3 regions of the Paenibacillus sp. 1SOY10 genome follow, and region 3 is predicted to be linked to each of the others. Evidence: riboswitches for the same ligand, from Rfam matches in the RefSeq annotation. Region 3 holds a riboswitch; each other region holds the start of a gene.

Region 1 (4,580 bases), on a different contig from region 3:
ACAAGTTGCTGAAGCAGGTGGCTACAGCGGTGGGTGATGGAGCTATAGCAGGCTATGGCGCGGAGAAATATATATCGGAGAGCGAAATTTACGAGAATCAGATTTTGAATCACAGCCAGCCCTCGCTGGTCTATGTGTGGAATGCTGCCGAGCCGAAATGCCGTGAGCTACTCCCGATGATCGAGCGGTTCGAACAAGCGCATGGGGGGCAAGTGAGAGTCACTAAGGTCGACGTCTACAAGTCGCCCGGCCTGGCCTGCCGATTGGGGATAGAAAGAGTGCCTGCTGTGGTCTGGCTCAATGACGCTCACATCCAGCAGGTGATTACGGAGGATATCGATGAAGAGAGACTGGAGCTCTTTCTGACTTAGAGTAGTTTTAAATCGTTATTAAAAATGAGGAAAATCGTACAAATCCGTTTTGCAAAATCAAGTCGGATTTCTTGTGCGATTTTTTCGTTATTCCAAGCCATCAAGGTTTGACTTTGAATCCGAAATCGAGTAGTTTGATTTTATACCCCTATGGGTATATTTAGATTATTTTGTAAGGAGGGTATGTTATGAAATGGGTGCTGTTGGCAGCCATCGTAATAGGTATTTACGAGCTTCGGAATTGGTGGCCGGTGAAGGGGCTCAAGTATATAGATTCGTCTAGCCTGGACAAAATGATAGTGGACCAGTTCAAATGGATAGATGTTCGAGATTTCCCGGATTATCAAAAGGGGCATCCGGAGAATGCTATCCATATTTTTGTGGGCAGGTTGCCATTTGTGTGGTCAAGCTACTTGCAACCGAACGATCAGGTTGTCTTGATCGGACGAAATCGGAGAATGATTCGTAAAGCGGCCAGAATTTTGAAGAAACAGGGGATACAGCCGCCTATGTTTGCCTGCGTCTGCCAGTCGAAGGCCGAACTTTCATCAGGCAGTTACAGAAGCTGTTGCCAGACGAACTAAGATGTTGGAGAGGAGCCTTGAAATGATTTACGATCAGCATATACGAGGACGGTTGAACAGGGTAGAAGGGCAAATTCGAGGTGTTCTCAAGATGATGGAGGAAGAAAGATGCTGTAAGGAAGTTGTCGGTCAATTGTCTGCCGTGCGCAGCGCTATTGACAAGACTATGGCATTGGTGGTGGCGGTGAACCTAGAGCAATGTATTAAGAATGAGCAAAGTACCGGTGGAGATACTGGAAAAGTAGTGCAAGAAGCGGTAGAGCTTCTGGTCAAAAGCAGGTGAGACAGAAAGATTTTGGGAGAAGGCCCAGTGCAATATATTTCTAATACACGAACGGTAGAAGAAATGCTATTCAGGACAGTAGCGCTAGGACATATCCCTCACTTGACTCCCAAAGCTATCCTAACTATCAGTTGACGTGAAGCGAGGCTAAATGAGTTCATTTATTGTAGAATTGGTCCCCAATTTCTCCGAAACATCTGTGTTATACTGTTTATCATTTCTTTGTATCAGTCTCAAGTCAAACTGGTTTTACTTCTTTTTGCTCAGTTGACTGCTAAATGGATCTTCGTATTTTTTACATTCAACTTGTTTATCGCTTGATCATGGCCTCTTGCTCACGTATAAACTTCCTTACGGTTGTTTCGTTTAACCCCACTGTACTTACATAGTAGACTTCTGCCCAAAACTTCCGATTCCGTATTTGTACTTTAATTGGGCGTGTTTTGAAGATCATCAATGAACTTTTCCCCTTCAGATAATCCATGAATGACGAGACCGAAATCTTTGGGGGGATCGCCTCTCTGTTTAAAGTATGCACGGGCTTCCTTCCGCGGTTTTTATGAATTAATCCTTGTGCTCCTCCCTCAGCGGTGTATTTCTTTTTTAGTCGAATGATTTGTCGCTCTGTTAGTCCTAGGGCTGTTGCTCCTTCTCTGTTTGTCATATGTCCATCTAGGACCATCTCCACCACAACTACCTTCTTTAATGCTGCTCTTGTCAATGTTAATGTCTCCTGTCCCATAGTGACATTATCTCAGAACAGTTATAGGGTGACATTATCACAGAAGAACAACACATCAAAATTCTTAGGACTGGACATGGAATAAACAATTAAGTATACTATTCGGGTAACACAGCTTCATAACCTCCAAGGGGAGTCGGAATAGGCCGACCGAGAGTGTATCCCTAAGATACTTACCCTTTGACCTGATCTGGATAATGCCAGCGTAGGAATCGGAGAACAGCGACAGCCCTTACGGTTGTTTGTCGTTCTCTTTTTTTCTGCAAGCGCCCAGACCAGAGGGCGTTTTTTTGTTGTGCATGGAGCATGAGTTTACGTAAAAATGTTTGGACAAGAAGCGGTGATGACCACAGCTTCATAACCTCCAAGGGGAGTCGGAATAGGCCGATCGAGAGTGTATCCCTAAGATACTTACCCTTTGACCTGATCTGGATAATGCCAGCGTAGGAATCGGAGAGCAGCGACAACCCTTACGGTTGTTTGTCGTTCTCTTTTTTTCTGCAAGCGCCCAGACCAGAGGGCGTTTTTTTGTTGTGCATGGAGCATGAGTTTACGTAAAAATGTATGGACAAGAAACGGTGATGACCACAGCTTCATAACCTCCAAGGGGAGTCGGAATAGGCCGACCGAGAGTGTATCCCTAAGATACTTACCCTTTGACCTGATCTGGATAATGCCAGCGTAGGAATCGGAGAACAGCGACAACCCTCATGGTTGTTTGTCGTTCTCTTTTTTCTGCAAGCGCCCAGATTATTGGGCGTTTTTTTATTGTAATCATCAGGTCTGTTATAACGGTTTTCCAGCTACAAAAATATAAAGCAGGAGAATTGACCGTACTACCATCGGTCGAAGAAATTGGGAGGAGAGATGAAGATGAAATGGTACAAAATGATGTATCTGTTTCTTTTGAGCATTAGCATTCTGACTGTTAGTGCTTGTGGAGACAAGGGGAATCCATCAAATACTGGGAAAGGAACGAAGTTGCGTGATGTAAAGGTGGTACTGGACTGGACGCCTAACACAAATCATACCGGTCTATATGTGGCAGTTAATCAGGGGTTTTATGAGGCAGAGGGGCTTAATGTAGAAATTATACAACCAAGCATTGCTGATTCTACGCCAATGGTGGCTGCTAACGAGGCTCCTTTTGGTGTTACTTTTCAAGAAAGTGTAACTCAAGCACGTACACAGAACGTACCGGTCGTATCCATTGCGGCGGTAATCCAACATAACACCTCAGGATTCGCTGCTCCCACAGATCGAAACATAAAATCTCCAAAGGATTTTGAAGGTAAATCTTATGGGTCTTGGGGTTCCAAGACAGAGGCAGCAGTAATGGAGTCGATTATGGAAGGGGAGGGTGCTGATATTTCCAAAGTGAAAAATATCAACATAGGCAGTACCGACTTTTTTACTGCTGTAAAACGTGACATTGACTTTTCCATGATATTTTATGGATGGATTGGTATCCAGGCCGAGTTGCGCAATGAACCTATAGATATGCTCTATTCAAAGGATTACTCGAAGGCCTTGGACTATTATACCCCTGTACTTATTAGCAATGAGACAACCATTCAGAATGATCCCGATTTAGTCAGGTCCTTCATGAGAGCCACAACCGAAGGGTATTTATATACGATTGAGCATCCGGAAGAAGCAGCCAATATGCTACTCAAAGCAGTTCCTGAATTGGATGAAGAGTTAGTTATCGCCAGTCAAAAATGGCTCAGTCCACGCTTCCAGGATGATGCTCCACGTTGGGGAGAACAGAAGCAAGAGGTTTGGCAAGATTATGCCGATTGGATGTACAATAAACAGCTACTCGATAATCCAATTGATGTTTCCAAAGCTTATACGAATGAATTTTTACCTGAATAATACAAAATTTAGTTAGGAGTGGTTAACAGATATGGCTAGCACTTTACTTAGCATCCAGGTAATTCCCAGCACAAGCAAAGGTGAACATCCCTATACGTATGTGGATCATGCAATTCATGTTATTCAGCAGTCAGGTGTGAAATATGAAGTTAATTCTCTTGAAACGACGATGGAGGGTGAACTGGATGAATTGCTTCAGGTTGTTTCAAAGATTCACTGCAAGCTAGTGGAGGAGGGAAGTCCAAGTATCATTTCCCAAATTAAAATTGCCCACAGTCCTGACGGATTTAGTATAGATAGCCTTACGGAGAAATATCGTTCGTGAACCACTACTGGAAAAGTGTGTGGCCGCCCCTCGTGGCGGCTCTTCTCTTTCTTGCTATTTGGCAAGGGGCGATATCCTTGTTCCACATTGAGAAGTGGATGCTTCCTTCTCCAACAGATATTGCTAAGGAGGCATTACTTGGAGCAGATCGGCTTGGCCTACATACTTGGGCAACGGTCAAGTTGACATTGATGGGCTTCGTAATTGGAACTATCGTTGGACTTCTTGTGGCTATACTTCTGCACCCTATTCCCTTTGTGAAATCTGGATTGTACCCTTTACTTATATTAACTCAAAATATACCAACCATTGCGCTTGCACCACTTCTAATGATTTGGTTTGGCTTTGGGCTTACCCCCAAGTTAATTACTATTGTCCTGGTTTGTTTTTTCCCTGT
Region 2 (4,580 bases), on a different contig from region 3:
ATTGCGACTTAAGTCTAGGGCCCTTGCTGGCCTCCCGGCCGTGGCGGCAGAAGATGAGTCAGATATAATATGGATTAGGTAAGGCAAGAACAGGGGGACGTAAGCATGAGGAGCAAATTCGGACAAATGGCCTGGCTCACAACGGCAGGATTATTGCTGGCTATGACCGTGGGTTGTAGTAGCGAGCAGGATGCCTTTTCGGAAAAGGTAGAAAATATGGCCTTGAATACGGTAGATAAAGTGCAGGATTCATTGGAGCTTACGGTCGATAATTGGGAGGAGAGTATGACACTTAACCAAGTGACACATGAGCTTAGTCATGCAACGGACATCGGTAAGGCCGATAAGCTGAGCATCGACAATCAAGTGGGCAGCGTAGAAGTAGTGCAGGGTACGACGGATCAACTGTCCGTAGGCGCGGTAATTACGGTGCAGCAGGGCCGCATTAGCCAGAAGCAGCAGGAGGAACTGTTTGAAGCCAGCACGGTATCGGTGACAACCAAGAAGGGGATTGCCGAGGTTCGTGTTCATGCGAAGGACGATCCAAGCCAGAGCTTGTGGTCTTGGGCGAAGAAGAAATTAAAGACCTCTGAATTTACAATCGATTATATCGTGGAAATTCCAGCCCGTGTTCAGGATCTGGATATCCGTGTCGACGTAGGCAATATCAAGGTAGTTGGCGTGACCGGGAAATACCGCTTGGAGGGAGATGTGGGCTCCATTAACGTGCAGGATGGCGGGATTGTTGGGAAATCAACGATTGAGACTGAAACGGGTAGCGTGAATTTGTCTCTGGCTTTTCTCGAATCAGACAGCAGCCTTAGTGTCAACGCCGATGTAGGCAGTATCACCGCCAGCATGGCCGATTCCTTGGGCTATAACCTGAAGACAACTACCGAGCTTGGCCAAATTACCGGAGCACCGGAGGGAACCAGTGAGCACAATGGCGGCGGGCCACAAGTGTCGCTGACGACCTCTCTTGGGAGCATCAAGGTAGAATAGACTGAATTTAGAGTGTACGATACACCAGCAGCAACCAAGTGTGAACCTTCTTTTGAAGAGGGAACACAGCCGGTTGCTGCTTTTACTTATTATTTGCGGGTTCAGAGGGCCCTGATTCTGGTAGGACAAAATGGCCTAGCGCCTCACCCATACGTACTTTGCGGCCCACTTTAAGTCCCGTTAACGGGGTGAAGGTGGCGTTCTGGGTGAGCAGGACCACCGTGGAGCCAAATTCGAAGTAGGCGAGCTCTTCCCCTTGTTCCCAACGGGTAATGGCTTCATCGGTATATTTGATGCTGCTGACATTCATTGCCCCGACCTTGACAAGCGCGAGTTCGCCATAAGCATGAGAGATGTACGTAATCAGCCGTTCATTGCGGGACAATACAGTTCTCATATGACGCATGCTAAAATCGTTAACCGGATACACGCGGCCTTTGATATGGTCACTCTCTAACCTCTTACCGGTTACGGGTGCATGAATGCGATGATAGTCCGTTGGACTCAAGTATAAGACAAAGGCATATCCATGCTTGTAAGCTTCCAGACGCGGAGAGTGATTCAAGAGCTCGGTCAGGGAATAGTCCTGGCTTTTGACATTCAGCAGCGTCCCGTCCTGAATGACCCCCATAAACGTAACAAGGGCATCTACCGGACTAATAAGTGCTCCCGGCTCTTCATGAAGCGGGCGCATACCTGGTTTTAATCGGCGGGTAAAAAATTCATTTAGTGTTTGGTAATCCCCGATTTCCATCTCCGCTTCGTGCAAGGGGATGCCATAAGATTTTGCGAAGAACGGAATCATCAACCGGCTGATGCCCGAATGCGAGAATCTGCCCATGAGCTTGGAAATCCACTTACGGGAGGACAGCTCCGTCATCCATTTCATCCATGTTGCCGCCAAAATACATCCTCCTCGTCCAATTGCTACTTCCGCTTATATTGACATAAATCAGGATTGAAATCAATTAATTGATGCTTGCCGCCCGGCAAAGGTTAGTGTATGTTATTAACAATTGCATAGGATACGGGGGCTTGAGTGAATCAGGCTGAGATGGCAGCATATTCCGCTGCAGACCGTTAATCTGATCTGGATAATGCCAGCGTAGAGAATCGACCATAGGGGACATCTGTGTGCCTGTTTGCGCCTTCCCATGGACTTGACTGCCGTCTGAGCTTATTCAGACGGTTATTTTCATATGCGAACAAATTATTCGTTGAAGGAGAATTCAATATGGCGGAAATGGTAAAAAAGCAAGCCGCTCGCGGCTTGAAGCTAAGTGATTTACTGGTGACGGTGCTGATCTCGGTGGTGCTGGGTGTGGTATATCATTTTTGGAGCTCGGTGTATTCCTTGCTCTCGCCCTTGTTCTTCCAGGCGGACGAGTTGGTCTACGGGATGTGGTTCCTCGCATCTACGCTGGTATTCTTGCTGATTCGCAAACCTGGTGTAGCGTTGATTGCCGAGGTGGCAGCCGCTCACGTCGAAATTCTGTTTGGCAGCGAATGGGGCATTCAGCTTTTGCTCTATGGCGTGCTTCAGGGGCTGGGAGCGGAGCTGGTATTTGCTGCGTTCCGGTACCGCAAATTTTCTGCTTCGGTAGCTGCTTTGGCTGGAATCGGGGCTGCGATCGGGTCGATTATCCCGGATTTCTTCTATGGATACGTCCAAGATTATGCTCCCTGGCTGCTCACGGCCAAATATATCATGCGGGCTATCAGCTCTGTGGTAATCTGCGGATACTTTGCTTACGGACTGGTCAAAGCGGTGGAGGCGACAGGAGTAACGGCGCTGCTGCGTCCGTTGGACCCTAAAGACTACGCCGCCCTGGATAAATAAGGGGTGGTGACATGGATATAGCAGCAGAAGTTACTGCCCTGAGATTGAAGTTCCCGGGCGAAGAGAATTTCGTGTTCAAGGACCTGGACTTTAGCGTAGGGCGGGGCGAGAAGGTATTATTACTTGGACCCAGTGGCTGTGGTAAGTCAACGTTGCTTCAGGTGCTGTGTGGCATTATCCCGAACTTGGTGGAAATTCCGATGCGCAGCACCTCCCAGCGGCTGCCCGACTCTTGGGGCATCCTGTTCCAGGACCCGGATACCCAGTTCTGCATGCCTTATGTGGATGAGGAACTGGCATTTGCGCTGGAGAATCGGGGGATTCCGCGGGAAGAGATGATAGACCGCATGGAGGATGTCCTGAGCAAGGTGGGCCTTGCCCTGTCTGATCTCCATATGCCTATTGATGCTTTGTCCCAGGGTATGAAGCAACGCCTGGCGCTGGCCTCCGTATTGCTGGGAGAGCCGGAAGTGCTGTTGCTGGATGAGCCTTCGGCTTTGCTGGACCCGGAGGGTCGGGAGCAGATTTGGCAGGCCATCCTCCGCAATGCGGAGGGCCGGACCCTGATCATTGTGGAGCATCGCCTTGAGGAATTACTGGCCCTGGGGCTCGTTGATCGGGTGGTGTTGTTTGGACCGGACGGGGTACCCATCGGCGAAGGGGCTCCGGCGTATGTATTCGCTAAGTTCCAGGCGGAGCTGGAGCACTTCGGTATTTGGTATCCAGGGGTATGGCAGGATTTCTTCTCGTCTGAAGAGGGACAACGGCTGTTGAATGCCTCTCCTATGGAGGGAGGAAGGGATGTGCCGGAACTGGTGAAGCTGGGTCGGTATCAGGGGCTTCGTCAAGGCCAGCCGGTCGTAGCCGTAGAGCAGGCCGACATTCGTCCTGGCGATTTTGTGGCCGTTACAGGGCCTAATGGAGCGGGGAAGAGCTCCTTGCTGCTCAGTCTGATCGGACTGCTTCCTTCGGAAGGTGTATATTTGCTGCAAGGCGAGCAGGCTGGACACGGGAAAGGCAATAATCGCAGAGGCAAGCGGCGGAAGGATAACCGGATGGTGCGAAGCATCGGCTTTGTTTTTCAGAACCCGGAATTTCAATTTGTGGCGGACCGCATCCCTGATGAGATAGCCTTCTCCCTGAAGCAGGACGGAATTGCTGAACAGGATATTGTGGAGCGGGTGAGCCATAGCATGCAGCAGTTCAGCCTGGTGGGGTTGGAGGGGCGACACCCATATCAGTTGTCACTGGGGCAGAAGCGGCGACTCAGTGTCGCAGGAGCCGCCGTGCGGCGTCAGCCAATCCTGCTGCTGGATGAGCCGACCTTTGGCCAGGATGCGGTAAATACATTTGCCATCCTGACCTTATGTGAGGAATTGCGCCGTCAGGGTACAGCCATCGTCATGGTCACGCATGAGGAACGCATTGCCCATTATCTGGCTACCCAGCATTGGGAGATTCGTGCAGGCCGACTGGTCTCGCGGGAGCACACCCCACGCGGCAGACACCTGTTCGGCAGGGATGAGGTTGAGGAAGCTCTTCCGGAACGATCACTGAGACCATATGCTCAAATACTCTCTTGAAAGGATATGATGGTTATATGAGACGCTTTCTAACGCCAAAGGTACAGACCTGGATGCACAGGGCCAATCCGGCAAGCAAGCTTATGATGATGTTGCTGCTGTTCATTATGACGCTGCTGACCCATCGCCTGGATTTTATTTTTTATCAGGCCGTT
Region 3 (4,580 bases):
ATAATCCGACCGGGACGATTGTCACTCGTGCTGAATTGGAGGCATTCCTGGATCGGGTGCCAGAGCACGTACTGGTGGTGCTCGATGAGGCTTATGCGGAATATGTGACCGATGCGGATTACCCAAGTGGCATTTCACTGCTGAACAAATATCCAAATCTGGTCGTACTACGGACTTTCTCGAAGATTTACGGTCTGGCATCGTTGCGGATTGGCTACGGAGTTGGGCAGGCAAGTGTGATCAAACTGATTAACCAGGTACGTGAGCCGTTTAATACCTCGCGTTTTGGGCAGGCGGCGGCCAAGGCGGCGCTTCGCGATCAGCAATTTGTTGAAGAATGTCGGAAGAAAAATCGGGAAGGTATCGCTTATCTTTATCAGCAGTTTGACCGCCTCGGTTTATCCTATTTTCCGGCTCATGGCAATTTTATTATGGTTGATGTTCAGCGTCCAGCAAGCGAAATGTTCCATGCTTTGTTGAAGCTGGGGATCATTATTCGCGGCGGATTTGCCAAATATCCAAGCTATGTTCGGGTCACTGTTGGTTCCGCAGAACAAAATGCCAAGTTCGTCACCGCCCTGGAGCAAGTGCTCGGTAAGCCGGCGGCTCGGGTGTAATCCTACTTTATTTGCAGAAAATGAGTGAGCGTATATGACAATGAAAATTGCCATTTTTGGCGTAGGTCTAATCGGGGGTTCACTGGCGCTTTGCTTCAAGGGCAAGCCCGGGATTACGGTGGTGGGGCATGCCCATCGTCCGGAATCGCTGAAACGGATGGAGGAACGTGGCGTCGTCGACATGGCGACCCTGTCTATGGAAGAAGCGGTGCAAGATGCCGATTTTATTTTTTTATGTGTACCGGTAGGGAAGCTGGAGGAATATTTGCAGAGGTTGTCCGGAATGTCGCTAAAGCCGGGCTGTATCGTAACGGACGTAGGCAGTACAAAGGCATCGGTAGCTTCATGCGCGGCTACTCTTGTTAGCCCCAGTGTGCATTTCATTGGGGGACACCCGATGGCGGGTTCGGAACGCTCCGGAGTGGAGGCGGCCTCAACCTTATTATTTGAGAACGCCTACTATGTGTTGACTCCACCTCTGGACGTGCCGGAGGAAGCTTATGTACGTCTTGCCCAGTTGTTATCGTATACCAAAGCCCAAATCGTTCGCGTTGACCCGGTCATGCATGATCAAATTGTCGGTGCGATTAGCCATTTGCCGCATATTATTGCCGTAGCATTAGTGAATCAAGTGCGTGGCTACAACGGAGACAACGAGCTTTATCGATTGCTGGCTGCTGGTGGCTTCCGCGATATTACCCGGATTGCTTCCAGCGATCCGCTGATTTGGCGTGATATTTTGCTCAGCAACCGCAAGGTACTGCTAGGGCTCCTTAAGGATTGGAATCGTGAGATTGAAGGCTTTGTTCAGCTTCTGGAGGATTGCAACGGGGAAGGTATTGAAGAGGCGTTCCAAACGGCTAATCAGTTCCGTGGGGAGCTGCCTGAACGTCGTAAGGGGGCCATTACCTCTTTGTTCGATCTTTATATCGATGTACCTGACCACCCGGGAATTATCGGCCAGATTGCCACGGAATTGGGTCTTCGTCACATCAACTTGAGTAATATGCAAATTATTGAGAGCCGTGAGGACGTGCCGGGCGTGATGCGTCTATCCTTCCGTCAGGAGTCGGAGATGGAGCGGGGCAAAGCGCATTTGCAGTCGTTGGGATACACCGTTTATGTATGAGCAGGCACGCAGGACAGCGATTCTTCCAATCCGGGAGAGTCGCTGTTTTTATCTAGGGAGAAGGCTATTGGGATAAAAAAAAGACCGCTCTATGAGCGGTCCCATGTTCATTTTCAGAACATGCAGTTATTGGATAGGAGTGGAGAGAAACCATACTGTACTTTTATTATATGTATCCGTTTTCATTCTGTCAACAACTTTTTTTAGCGCTTTCATTTTGCCTGAAGAGGATTGACATCCCGTGTAGAGATGGGTACAGTAATAGTTAAATTGCATAGCAAATCCACTGGGGGAGCCGTGAACGGCTGAGACAAGAAGTATCTTGGACCCTTTGAACCTGATCTAGTTCGTACTAGCGTAGGAAAGTGGAGTCGGTCTTGACGTTCATGCATCTTTGGAGTTCATCCCAAGTTTGCTATTTATAAGCCGCTCCCTCTACGGGAGCGGCTTTTTTGCTTGGGTTTGAAGCGGAGTATCAGCCGAAGTCGGGCTTTAAAATCCCCTTGGAATAGGATGCAACAACATTTATTTGGAGGTGGGGAAGAATGAGCTTTGCCCAAGAACTGCGCAGGCAAGCAGATGATATTTTTCAGGCTATTTTCAATCACCCTTTTGTGACGGGAATTGCTGAAGGGCAACTGGAACGGGAGCAATTAATTCATTATGTCAAACAGGACTTTGAATATCTGAATGCCTACATGCGGATTTACGGTATTGCGATATCCAAGAGTGCAAGCCGTGAGGAGATGGCCATATTCCATGAGCAAATCGGATTTATTCTGAACAGTGAAATTCATCCGCATCAAAATTTCTGCCGGGTGGCCGGGGCTAAGTTCGAGGATTTGCAAGGCTTTCCGCTGGCTCCGTCGGCACATCACTATATTCGTCATATGCTAACAGTTGCTCATGAAGGCAGTCTTGGAGAAATTTATGCTGTGCTGCTCCCTTGTCCATGGACATACGTAGAGATCGGTCAAAGATTGCTAGCCGAGGTACAGCCTACTCCCGAGCATCCCTTCTACGATTGGATGCAGTTCTATGGCAGCCGGGCAGGTGGTGCGACCGGAGCTTTTGGACTGGCATTGGACCGCTGGGCGGAGACCTCCAATGCGCTGGAACGGAGAAAGATGACGGAGCACTTCTTGCAAAGCTGCCAACTGGAGTATCAGTTCTGGGAGATGGCCTACAGGCTGGAGGAATGGCCGGTGCCGCTGACTGCGTCATTGTCGATGGAGAACCTGACTGTGCGTTAATTGAACTCTAAACCGGGAAAGAGGTTGGAACCTATGGATACACTGGAAAAGCAATGCTCGGATTTGCTCGTAAAGGTACAGAAAGCAAAGCCGCTTGTTCACAATATGACAAATGTTGTCGTGACTAATTTTACAGCTAATGGCTTGTATGCATTAGGGGCTTCACCAGTAATGGCCTATGCCCCGGAAGAGGTGGCTGATATGGCGAAAATAGCGGGGGCAGTCGTGCTTAACCTGGGTACGTTGTCCACTCCACAGGTAGATGCCATGATTGTTGCGGGTCGATCAGCCAATACCCATGGCGTACCGGTGCTCCTTGATCCGGTGGGGGCGGGGGCGACCTCTTTCCGTACGGAATCAGCGCTGCGTATTTTACGTAAAGTGGAGGTATCGCTGGTGCGGGGAAATGCCGCAGAGATCGCCAATCTCGTGGGGGAATCCCGCGAGATCAAGGGCGTAGATGCCGGTGATAGCTCAGGGACAGAAGCGGCCGAGCTTGCGGTAAAGGCTGCAAGGGCCTTGAACACAACAGTAGCCGTGACCGGACTCGAGGATGTCATTACCGACGGACAACGCTGCCGTATCATCAGCGGGGGGGATGTCTTGTTGACCCAGGTCACCGGCACGGGTTGTCTTCTGACGTCGGTGCTGGGAGCTTTTGCGGCGGTAGAGCAAGATATGCTGCTCGCGGGTACCGCCGGGTTAACCTTCTACGGAGCTGCTGCTTCCCGGGCGGCAGAGCGAACGGCACAATACGGCCCGGGTAGCTTCCAGATTGCTTTTCTGGATGAACTGGCGAGGCTGCATCCACATTCACTGAAAGGGCATGCTGCGGTGAGAGAGAATGAAGCAACAGGCGCCGGAGGATGGTGGGTAGGATGAATCGGATTGCCCGAGCATTAACCATCGCTGGCTCCGATAGCGGTGGCGGAGCCGGTATACAAGCTGACTTGAAGACCTTCCAGGAGCTGGGAGTGTATGGCATGTCAGCACTAACCGCTGTTACGGTGCAGAATACGCTGGGTGTCTCCAAGGTCTACCCGTTACCACCTATTGCCGCAGCCGAGCAAATCGATGCCGTTGGCCATGATTTGGGGGTGGACGCTGTAAAGACGGGCATGCTGTTCAGCGCCGAGATCATTGAGGCGGTGGCGGAGCGCATCGGAGCTTTTGGATGGAGCCGTGTGGTTGTGGACCCGGTGATGATTGCCAAGGGTGGAGCATCTCTACTGCAGCCGGAAGCGATGCAGGCGTTAAAGACAGCTCTGCTGCCTTTGGCTTCTATAGTGACACCGAATATTCCGGAGGCGGAGGCTCTCTCCGGGATGGAGATCAACAATATGGCTGACCGGCGTGACGCAGCGAAGCGAATTTGCGAATTTGGCTCGCGGCAGGTGGTCATCAAGGGTGGCCATGACGACCTCGGGGAGCAGGTCATTGATTTGTATTATGACGGCAGTGAATTTACAGAGCTTGCTGGCAAGCGCATATCAACGCGACATACGCACGGCACAGGTTGCACCTTCTCGGCAGCCATTACGGCGGAAATGGCCAAGGGGGTGGCAGATCTACAGGCGGTTA

What was found. A riboswitch is a leader RNA that binds a small molecule or an ion and turns the genes downstream of it on or off. The one in region 3 is predicted to bind thiamine pyrophosphate.
Region 1: another riboswitch for thiamine pyrophosphate. It lies ahead of AC1VOR_RS02345 (ABC transporter substrate-binding protein); the one in region 3 lies ahead of tenA (thiaminase II).
Region 2: another riboswitch for thiamine pyrophosphate. It lies ahead of AC1VOR_RS17285 (ECF transporter S component); the one in region 3 lies ahead of tenA (thiaminase II).

What each region holds. Positions count from the first base shown of each region.
Region 1 covers NZ_JBXENK010000001.1:496,781-501,360, reverse strand. Annotated here, with positions in the region: gene AC1VOR_RS02370 (FAD-dependent oxidoreductase) at 1-371, shown strand, start outside; gene AC1VOR_RS02365 (rhodanese-like domain-containing protein) at 560-955, shown strand; gene AC1VOR_RS02360 (metal-sensitive transcriptional regulator) at 978-1,238, shown strand; gene AC1VOR_RS02355 (transposase) at 1,549-1,722, opposite strand; partial or broken gene AC1VOR_RS02350 (helix-turn-helix domain-containing protein) at 1,756-1,959, opposite strand; TPP riboswitch at 2,100-2,210, shown strand; TPP riboswitch at 2,338-2,448, shown strand; TPP riboswitch at 2,576-2,686, shown strand; gene AC1VOR_RS02345 (ABC transporter substrate-binding protein) at 2,854-3,858, shown strand; gene AC1VOR_RS02340 (thiamine-binding protein) at 3,890-4,183, shown strand; gene AC1VOR_RS02335 (ABC transporter permease) at 4,180-4,580, shown strand, end outside.
Region 2 covers NZ_JBXENK010000008.1:41,969-46,548, forward strand. Annotated here, with positions in the region: gene AC1VOR_RS17275 (DUF4097 family beta strand repeat-containing protein) at 106-1,002, shown strand; gene asd (archaetidylserine decarboxylase) at 1,085-1,906, opposite strand; TPP riboswitch at 2,020-2,131, shown strand; gene AC1VOR_RS17285 (ECF transporter S component) at 2,237-2,842, shown strand; gene AC1VOR_RS17290 (ABC transporter ATP-binding protein) at 2,854-4,425, shown strand; gene AC1VOR_RS17295 (energy-coupling factor transporter transmembrane component T family protein) at 4,443-4,580, shown strand, end outside.
Region 3 covers NZ_JBXENK010000002.1:808,581-813,160, forward strand. Annotated here, with positions in the region: gene hisC (histidinol-phosphate transaminase) at 1-617, shown strand, start outside; gene AC1VOR_RS09635 (prephenate dehydrogenase) at 658-1,746, shown strand; TPP riboswitch at 2,025-2,127, shown strand; gene tenA (thiaminase II) at 2,292-2,999, shown strand; gene thiM (hydroxyethylthiazole kinase) at 3,033-3,881, shown strand; gene thiD (bifunctional hydroxymethylpyrimidine kinase/phosphomethylpyrimidine kinase) at 3,878-4,580, shown strand, end outside.